Regions from separate parts of the Streptomyces sp. NPDC101393 genome, predicted to be linked through region 1. Evidence: riboswitches for the same ligand, from Rfam matches in the RefSeq annotation. Region 1 holds a riboswitch; each other region holds the start of a gene.

Region 1 (3,236 bases):
AGGTAAGTGGTAGCTCTCGGTAGCGGGCCGGGGGTGGCGGTCCCGGAGGCGGCCGAAGTGGCGACCGGGACCGAGGGCCGAGGGTCGAGGGCCGCGAGGCAACGCCCCGTCACGAGAGGTGATCCTGGGTGGCCAGGGCGCCGGGCGGTCGTGGCGGCACCCGCACGGTGACGGAAGACGGCCTGGGCCGTCCCCGGGCCGTGCAAGGCGGGCCGCCAGGGACAGGGCCACCGGGGGTGACCGGGCCCACCTGCCTGTGGCCTGGGGGGCCGTGGACGATCTGCCACACTGGACGCACCATGCCTGCACCCGGAGAACTCACTTTCGTCGCGCCGCGCGGAGCCAAGAAGCCGCCGCGGCACCTTGCCGATCTGACCCCTGTCGAGCGCCGCGAAGCGGTGGCCGCGATCGGTGAGAAGCCGTTTCGTGCCAAGCAGCTGTCGCAGCACTACTTCGCCCGCTACGCGCACGACCCGGCGCAGTGGACCGACATCCCGGCTGCGGCGCGCGAAAAGCTGGCGGCGGAGCTGCTGCCGGACCTGATGAACGTCGTGCGGCACATCTCGTGCGATGACGACACCACCCGCAAGACCCTGTGGAAGATGCACGACGGGACGCTCGTCGAGTCCGTGCTGATGCGTTACCCGGACCGGGTCACCATGTGCATCTCCTCGCAGGCCGGCTGCGGGATGAACTGCCCGTTCTGCGCCACCGGCCAGGCCGGCCTGGACCGTAACCTCTCGACCGCCGAGATCGTGCACCAGATCGTCGACGGGATGCGGGCGCTGCGCGACGGCGAGGTGCCCGGCGGGCCCGCGCGGCTCTCCAACATCGTCTTCATGGGGATGGGGGAGCCGCTCGCCAACTACAACCGGGTGACCGGCGCCATCCGGCGGCTGACCGACCCCGAGCCGGACGGCCTCGGGCTGTCCCAGCGGGGCATCACCGTCTCCACCGTCGGCCTGGTCCCCGCGATGCTGCGGTTCGCCGACGAGGGCTTCAAGTGCCGGCTGGCGGTGTCGCTGCACGCGCCGGACGACGAACTGCGCGACACCCTGGTGCCCGTCAACACCCGCTGGAAGGTGCGGGAGGTGCTGGACGCGGCGTGGGAGTACGCCGAGAAGTCCGGCCGCCGCATCTCCATCGAGTACGCCCTGATCCGTGACATCAACGACCAGGCGTGGCGCGGTGACCTGATGGGACGGTTGCTGAAGGGCAAGCGGGTCCATGTGAACCTGATCCCGCTGAACCCGACTCCCGGCTCGAAGTGGACCGCCTCGCGGCCCGAGGACGAGCGGGCGTTCGTGAAGGCCATCGAGGCGCACGGCGTGCCGGTGACCGTCCGTGACACCCGGGGCCAGGAGATCGACGGCGCCTGCGGGCAGCTCGCGGCCTCGGAACGCTGACCGCCCGCTGGTATCGTCTGATCGAACAAATGCACATTCCGACAGGGGAGCGCCACAGCGCTGAGAGTGCGGAACCGTCGTAGTCATCCGGCGGCCGCAGACCCTTGAACCTCGCCCGGGTCATTCCGGGTAGGAAGTTCGGTCGTCACTCATGCTGTTGCGCCCCGCCCACGCTCCGCTCGCGGTACGTCGTTTGACGCCGCGCCCGCGGACACCGGGCGGGGCCGCGTCTCTTCCTGGCCAGCCAGGAGGAAATCAGTGAGCATCACGCGCACCATCCATGGCCGTAGACCGGCCGCCGCGGCGCTCGCCGCCATGCTGGGCATGACCGCGCTCGCCGCCTGCGGCTCCGGCGGCAAGGACGGCGCGGACGCCAAGACGGTCACGCTCGTCACCCATGACTCGTTCAGCGTCTCGAAGTCGGTACGCGCCGCCTTCGAGAAGGAGAGCGGCTACCAGCTCAAGGTGCTCCCCGGCGGCGACGCCGGCAAGGCCGTCAACCAGGCGATCCTGTCCAAGGGCAACCCGCAGGGCGATGTGTTCTTCGGTATCGACAACACCTTGCTCTCCCGCGGCCTGAAGGAAGGGATCTTCAGCCCCTACCGCGCCAAGGGGCTGGACAGCGTCCCGGCCGCACTGCAGCTCGACAAGGGCGAGCACCGCGTCACGCCGCTCGACTACGGCGACACCTGCGTCAACTACGACCGCGCCTACTTCGCCAAGCACAAGATCGCGCCGCCGAAGACCTTCGACGACCTCGTCAAGCCCGCGTACAAGAACCTGCTCGTCACGGAGAACTCCGCGACCTCCTCCCCGGGCCTCGCCTTCCAGCTCGCCACCGTCGCGAAATACGGTGCGGAAGGCTGGCAGGGCTACTGGAAGAAGCTCAGGGCCAACGGCGTGGAGGTGGTCGACGGCTGGGAGCAGGCTTACAACGAGCGGTTCTCCGGCTCCGCGGCGGCCAAGGGCAAGGGCGACAAGCCGCTGGTGGTCAGTTACGCCTCCAGCCCGCCCTCCGAGGTGCTCGGCACGAAGCCCGCACCCAAGGAGGCGCCCACCGGGATCGCCACCGGCACCTGCTTCCGGCAGATCGAATTCGGCGGCCTGCTCAAGGACGCGCCCAATGAGAAGGGCGGCAAGGCGCTGCTGGACTTCCTGCTGAGCAAGAAGTTCCAGGAGGACGTGCCGCTGCAGATGTACGTCAACCCGGCCCGCAAGGACGCCAAGGTGCCGGCGCTGTTCACGAAGTACGGAACGACGATCGACAAGCCGGAGACGCTCGCACCGGAGACGATCACCAAGAACCGCGAACAGTGGATCAAGCAGTGGTCCTCGCTCGTTCTGAAGTAACCCGCACCCGGCGCGGGAAGCCCACCCGGGCGACGGCGGTGCGGCTCGGCCTGATGGCTGTGCCGCTCGCCTTCTTCGCGCTGTTCTTCGCCTACCCGGTCGTCGCGATCGTCGGCCGGGGGCTGAAGGACGGCGGGCAGTGGCGGCTCGGCCGGATCGGCGAGGTGCTCGGCGATCCGGACGTGCTCCACGTCCTGTGGTTCACCGTCTGGCAGGCGGCGGCCTCGACCGGGCTGACGCTGCTGATCGCGCTGCCCGGCGCGTATGTCTTCGCCCGCTTCGACTTCCCCGGCAAGCGGCTGCTGCGGGCGCTGGTGGCAGTGCCGTTCGTGCTGCCGACGGTGGTCGTAGGATCGGCGTTCCTGGCGCTGGTCGGACGCGGCGGGCTCCTCGACGACCTGTGGGGCCTGCGGCTGGACACCTCGGTGTGGGCGATCCTGCTGGCGCACGTCTTCTTCAACTACGCGGTCGTCGTCCGCA
Region 2 (3,236 bases), on a different contig from region 1:
AGCGGGCTCAACACCGGCGGGGCCGGAGCCGAGGCCCGCGGAAGAGCAGAGCGGCCCGAAGTCGCACGCACACGGTGCGACTTCGGGCCGGCTCCTGCCGTAGTGCCGTTCCAGGTGGGTCAGTCCGCGATCGGCAGATAGACGCGGTTTCCGGCCTCCGCGAACTCCTTCGACTTCTCGGCCATCCCCGCTTCCGCGTCGATCGCCAGGTCCCCGCCGTGTTCGCGACGGATGTCCTGGGAGATCTTCATCGAGCAGAACTTCGGGCCGCACATGGAGCAGAAGTGGGCCGTCTTCGCCGGCTCGGCCGGCAGGGTCTGGTCGTGGAAGGAGCGGGCGGTGTCCGGGTCGAGGGCCAGGTTGAACTGGTCTTCCCAGCGGAACTCGAAGCGGGCGTCGGAGAGCGCGTCGTCCCAGTCCTGGGCGCCGGGGTGGCCCTTGGCGAGGTCCGCCGCATGCGCCGCGATCTTGTACGTGATGACGCCGGTCTTGACGTCGTCACGGTCCGGCAGGCCCAGGTGTTCCTTGGGCGTGACGTAGCAGAGCATCGCGGTGCCCCACCAAGCGATCATCGCGGCGCCGATACCGGAGGTGATGTGGTCGTAGGCGGGCGCGATGTCGGTGGTGAGCGGGCCGAGCGTGTAGAACGGGGCCTCTTCGCAGATCTCCTGCTGGAGGTCGATGTTCTCCTTGATCTTGTGCATCGGGACGTGCCCCGGGCCCTCGATCATGGTCTGGACGCCGTGCCGCTTGGCGATGGTGTTCAGCTCGCCCAGGGTCCGCAGCTCCGCGAACTGCGCCTCGTCGTTGGCGTCCGCGATGGAGCCGGGGCGAAGGCCGTCGCCGAGCGAGTACGTGACGTCGTGCGAGGCCAGGATCTCGCTGAGTTCTTCGAAGTGCGTGTAGAGGAAGGACTCTTGGTGGTGCGCGAGGCACCAGGCCGCCATGATCGAGCCACCGCGCGAGACGATGCCGGTCTTGCGGCGGGCGGTGAGCGGGACATAGCGGAGCAGCACCCCGGCATGCACCGTCATGTAGTCGACGCCCTGTTCGGCCTGCTCGATGACCGTGTCCTTGTAGATCTCCCAGGTCAGCTCCTCGGCCTTGCCGTCGACCTTCTCCAGAGCCTGGTAGAGGGGGACGGTGCCGATGGGGACGGGGGAGTTGCGCAGCACCCACTCGCGGGTGGTGTGGATGTTGCGGCCGGTGGACAGATCCATGACCGTGTCGGCGCCCCACTTGGTCGCCCAGGTCATCTTGTCCACCTCCTCCTCGATGGAGGAGGTGACGGCGGAGTTGCCGATGTTGGCGTTCACCTTCACCAGGAAGTTCTTGCCGATGATCATCGGCTCGATCTCCGGGTGGTTGATGTTGGCCGGCAGCACCGCGCGCCCGGCCGCGATCTCGTCGCGTACGAACGCGGGCGTGACGTTCTCGCGGACGGCGACGTACTCCATCTCCGCGGTGATCTCGCCGCGCTGCGCGTACGCGAGCTGGCTGACGGCCGCGCCGCTGCGGCCGCGGCGCGGCTGGCGGGGGCGGCCGGGGAAGACCGCGTCGAGGTTCTTGAGGCCGCCGCGCGGTGAGGTGTGCTTGAGCCCGTCGTCCTCCGGGCGCAGTGGACGGCCCGCGTACTCCTCGGTGTCGCCCCGGGCGATGATCCAGTTCTCCCGCAGCGGCGCCAGGCCGCGGCGGACGTCGGTGTCGATATGAGGATCGGTGTATGGCCCTGACGTGTCATAGAGCGTCACGTCCTTGCCGTTGGTGAGGTGCACTCGCCGGACCGGAACCCGCAGATCGGGGCGCGATCCGCCGATGTAGCCCTTGTGCCAGCCGATCTCCTTGGCGGAGGCGTCCTGGCCGGACTCGCCGTTTTCGGGCGTGCGTGCATCCTGCAGAGTCATGAAGACCCAACTCCCTACGCCGGCATTACCCGGTAACAGGTTCGGCGGTCGACGCAGCGGCTTCCGTCCGTGGCGTTTCACGTGAAACGCCGTGGGGACGAAGGTCAGCGCCCTCTCAGCCCGGTGCTCCGAGCTCCCGCGATTGCAAAGGTGGCACCACGGTAGCGGCCGATGTGGCGCGGTGAACAGGGGGCCCCTGGAGTTCTTGCGATGATCGTGCGGTGAGCAGCCCCGAGCCCCATACGCACTCCCATGGCCATTCGCACGGGCACGGCCATGCACCGGCCGCGCCCGTCTCCCGTCATTTGCGCAAGGTCATCGCGGCGGTCCTGATCCCGTTCGCGGCTGCCGTGGTGGTCGGCCTGGTCGTGCTGTGGCCGGGTGGCGCACCGTCGCACAAGCCGTCCGGGGTCGGCTTCGACCAGCCCACGGAGCGGGCCCGGGTGGTCAAGGTCGAGGAGGTGAACTGCGCGGACGTCAACGCCGAGCAGCAGCCGCAGCCGACCTCGCCGCAGGGGCAGCCGCCGCCCGGGGGAGCGGCGAAGGGCAAGGAGTGCGAGCAGGTCACGATCAAGGTGACGACCGGCGACAACGCGGGCCGGACCTTCCAGACGGTGGTGACGCCGGAGGCCACGCGGCACTACACGACCGGCCAGGAAGTGGTGGTCGCCTACTCCCCCAAGGCGCCGAAGGATCTGCAGTATTCGGTCAGCGATGTCGACCGGACCTTCCCGATGTGGGTGCTCGCCGCGATCTTCGCGTTCGCCGTCGTGCTCGTCGGCCGGCTGCGCGGGGTGCTGGCGCTGGTCGCGCTGGCGGCGAGCTTCGGGGTGCTGACGCTGTTCATCCTCCCGGCTATCCTGCAGGGCTCGAATCCGCTGGTGGTGGCGGTGGTCGGCGGCAGCGCGATCATGCTGATCGCGCTCTACATGTGCCACGGCCTGACGGCCAGAACCTCGGTTGCGGTGCTCGGCACGCTCGCCTCGCTGCTGCTGATCGGGCTGCTCGGCTCAGTGTTCATCGGCTGGGCGCTGCTGACCGGCAATACGGATGACACGACGGGGTTGGTGCACGGGCTGTTCCCGAACATCGAGATCCGCGGTCTGCTGCTGGCGGGGATCATCATCGGGTCGCTGGGTGTGCTCGACGATGTGACGGTGACCCAGACCGCGGCGGTGTGGGAGCTGAAGGAGGCCGATCCGTCGGCGAGTTGGCGCAAGCTCTACGGCGCGGCGATGCGGATCGGGCGCGATCACATCGCCTCCGTCGTGAACACCCTTGTGCTGGCGTACGCGGGCGCCGCACTGCCTTTGCTTTTGCTGTTCTCGATCG
Region 3 (3,236 bases), on a different contig from region 1:
GGTGAGGGCGTCGCGGGCCTCGGGGGCCGCGCCCCCGGCGGTCGCCGTATCCGTCATCGAGTGGAGGGTCATGGGGGATCAGCCTCCCTGGACAGCGGTGAGCACCTCGACGCGGTCGCCGTCGCCGAGCGCGGTGGTGGGCCACTGGGCGCGTGGCACGACGGTCTCGTTGACCGCCGCGGCCACCCCGCCCGGCGCCTTGGAGAGCGTCGCGACGAGGCGGTCGAGAGTCATTCCGCCGGGGATCTCACGGCTCTCGCCGTTGACGGAGACGGACAGGGCGGGGGCGCCGGTGACGCTCATACGGGCTGCTCCTCTGGGACACGGACGGGTTCGGCCCCCGGGGACGTCACGGGGGAGAAACGTGCGGGGGAGAAGGGGCGGGCCTCTTCCGGGAGGCGGCCCGAGGTCAGCGCCTCGGCCATCGCGTCGCCGGTGACCGGGGTCAGCAGCACCCCGTTGCGGAAGTGGCCGGTGGCCAGCTGGAAACCGGCGAGCGCGGTCGGGCCGAGCAGCGGCGCGTTGTCCGGCGAGGTGGGACGCAGCCCGGCGCAGGTCTCCACCAGCGGCAGCTCGGTGATGCCGGGGACCAGCTCATGGGCGTCCCGCAGCAGTTCGTAGACCCCGCCGGCGGTGACGGTGACGTCCCAGCCCAGCTCCTCACTGGTGGCGCCGACGACCAGCTCGCCGGTCTCCCTCGGCACCAGGTAGAGGGGCGTGCCGCGGACCACGGCGCGTACGGTGCGCGACAGGAACGGCGGGCCGCCCGCGGGCGGTTCGGGGATCCGCAGCCGCAGCACCTGCCCCTTGACCGGCCGCACCGGTGGCAGCACCTCCTCGGGCACCCCGGCCAGCTGCCCGCTGTGGCTGCCGGCGGCGAGCACGACCTGACCGGCCGACAGCAGCGTGCCGTCGGAGAGTCCGGCGCCGGTGGCGCGGCCGCCGGCGACCGTCAGCCGTTCCGCCCGGACCCGGTGGAAGAGCACCCCGGCACGCTCGCAGGCGATCAGCAGGGCGCCCGCCAGCCGCCGCGGGTCGACCTGGTGGTCGCCGTCCACCCGCAGCCCGCCGCGGACCCCGGGGGCCAGCATCGGCTCCAGGCGGCGGCACTCGCGCCCCGTCAGCCACTGCGAGTCCAGGCCCGAGCGGGTCTGCAGCGCGTGCAGCTCGCGCAGATGGGCGCGGTCGTCGGCGTCCAGCGCCACGGCGAGGGTGCCGCACCGCCGGTAGCCGATCCGCTGCCCGGACGCCTCCTCCAGCTCCGCCGTGAACTGCGGATAGCGCCGTGCGGAGGCGAGGTTGAGGCCCAGCAGGGTCTGCTCGCCGTAGTGGAGCTCGGTGACGGCGGCCAGCATGCCGGCCGCGACCTGCGCGGCACCGCCACCGGGCGCGGGGTCGGCCAGAGCGACCCGCAGCCCTCGGCCGGCCGCCCGCCACGCCGTGACCAGGCCGATGATGCCGCCCCCGATGACGAGGACATCGGGCTGCCCGGTGGCAGATGTCGATGACGATGATGATGAGGCAGGTGGAGGCATGGGCGTCCAGCTCCTCCCTTCGCCGGCATGACCCGGATCAGGTTCGTACGGTCGGAGGCCGGCCAGCCTCCCTCTCAGCCCGGTGCGTCCGGGCTCCCGCGAGTGCGTGTATCCCTCACCCTAATACGGGCCCGCGACGTGCCGTAAGGGACCGCCCGGAGCCGCCCCGGGGGCGCCGCTCGCGGGTGAGCGACCATGACGCTGTGTCAGAGATCTCCTTGCGCGCTGCTGCGAGCGGCGAGACACACCGTCCTACAGTGATCGTGTGAGCGAGCAGAGCAAGTCTCCCCAGGCCCCTGACCACACGCCACGCGTCGTGATCGCCGGCGCGGGAATCGCGGGGGTGCAGACCGCGGTCGCGCTGCGCGAACAAGGCTGGCGCGGTGCGATCACGCTGCTCGGCGACGAGCCCCACCAGCCCTACGACCGGCCGCCGCTGTCCAAGGCCGTGCTGCTCGGCAAGGCCGACGGCTCCACCTTCGACGTCGACTTCGCCTCCCTCGGCATCGAACTGCACCTCAGCCGCCCGGTCACCGCCCTGCGGCCGGACGACCACGTCATCGAGACGGCCGAGGGCCCCGTCCCGTACGACTACGCCGTGCTGGCGACCGGCGCCGACCCGGTCCTGCTGCCCGGCAGCGAGGAGCTGCCCGGCGTCCACCTGCTGCGCACCCTCGACGACGCGGAACGGCTGCGCCCGGTGCTCGCCGCCCGCCACGAGATCGTCGTGGTCGGCGCCGGCTGGATCGGCGCGGAGTTCGCCACCGCCGCGCGCGAGGCGGGCTGCTCGGTCACCGTCGTCGAGGCCGCGGACCGCCCGCTGGCCGGCGCGCTGCCCGCCGAGGTCTCCGCCTACATGACCGACTGGTACGCCGACTCCGGCGCCGATCTGCGCACCGGCGTGGGGGTCGCGTCCCTGGCTGAGGGCACGGTGACCCTCGCGGACGGTGTGACGCTGCCCGCCGACGCCGTGGTCGTCGGGATCGGCGCCCGCCCGGCCACCGGCTGGCTGGTCGGCTCGGGCGTCGCACTGTCGATCGAGGACGGCTCCGTACTCGCCGACGAGCAGCTGCGCACCTCCGTGCCCGACGTCTACGCGGTCGGCGACTGCGCCTCCTTCCCGTCCACCCGCTACGGCCGCCGACTGCTGGTCCACCACTGGGACAACGCGCTCCAGGGCCCCCGGATCGTCGCCGAGAACATCACCCGCGACCCGGCCGAAGGGCTGGTCTACGACCCGGTCCCGTACTTCTGGTCCGAGCAGTTCGGCCGGTTCGTGCAGTACGCGGGCCACCACTCGGGCGCCGACGAGATCGTCTGGCGCGGCGACCCCGGGAGCGCCGCCTGGACGGTGATCTGGCTGCGGGACGGCCGGCTGGTGGCGCTGCTGGCCGTCGGGCGGCCCCGGGATCTGGCGCAGGGGCGCAAGCTCATCGAGCGCGGCGTGACCCTCGACCGCGAGCGGGCGGCGGACGCTTCGGTGCCGCTGAAGTCGGCGGTCCGGTAGGCGGGTGCGCCGCGCTGCCCGCCCTGCCTGCTTTGTCCGCTCCCTGCACTGTCCGTGCCGACGTGTGCCGGCGTGTGCCGGCGTGTGCCGCCGGGGTCACCGGGCGGCCATCCGGTGTCACCCGCCGGTGTGCCTGCGGCATCGGATGGCGATGCCCGGCTACCGGCTGTCAGTGCGAGGTGGCAGGCTTGTCC

Evidence for each region. A riboswitch is a leader RNA that binds a small molecule or an ion and turns the genes downstream of it on or off. The one in region 1 is predicted to bind thiamine pyrophosphate.
Region 2: another riboswitch for thiamine pyrophosphate. It lies ahead of thiC (phosphomethylpyrimidine synthase ThiC); the one in region 1 lies ahead of ACIRQ7_RS00380 (thiamine ABC transporter substrate binding subunit).
Region 3: another riboswitch for thiamine pyrophosphate. It lies ahead of thiO (glycine oxidase ThiO); the one in region 1 lies ahead of ACIRQ7_RS00380 (thiamine ABC transporter substrate binding subunit).

Annotation. Positions count from the first base shown of each region.
Region 1 is NZ_JBIWNU010000001.1:97,240-100,475, reverse strand. Features, by position in the region: gene rlmN (23S rRNA (adenine(2503)-C(2))-methyltransferase RlmN) at 300-1,406, shown strand; TPP riboswitch at 1,440-1,560, shown strand; gene ACIRQ7_RS00380 (thiamine ABC transporter substrate binding subunit) at 1,722-2,756, shown strand; gene ACIRQ7_RS00375 (ABC transporter permease) at 2,795-3,236, shown strand, end outside.
Region 2 is NZ_JBIWNU010000005.1:291,672-294,907, forward strand. Features, by position in the region: gene ACIRQ7_RS18195 (hypothetical protein) at 1-2, shown strand, start outside; gene thiC (phosphomethylpyrimidine synthase ThiC) at 120-1,904, opposite strand; TPP riboswitch at 1,899-2,054, opposite strand; gene ACIRQ7_RS18205 (YibE/F family protein) at 2,126-3,236, shown strand, end outside.
Region 3 is NZ_JBIWNU010000004.1:510,749-513,984, forward strand. Features, by position in the region: gene ACIRQ7_RS15735 (thiazole synthase) at 1-72, opposite strand, end outside; gene thiS (sulfur carrier protein ThiS) at 79-303, opposite strand; gene thiO (glycine oxidase ThiO) at 300-1,535, opposite strand; TPP riboswitch at 1,532-1,645, opposite strand; gene ACIRQ7_RS15750 (NAD(P)/FAD-dependent oxidoreductase) at 1,801-3,042, shown strand.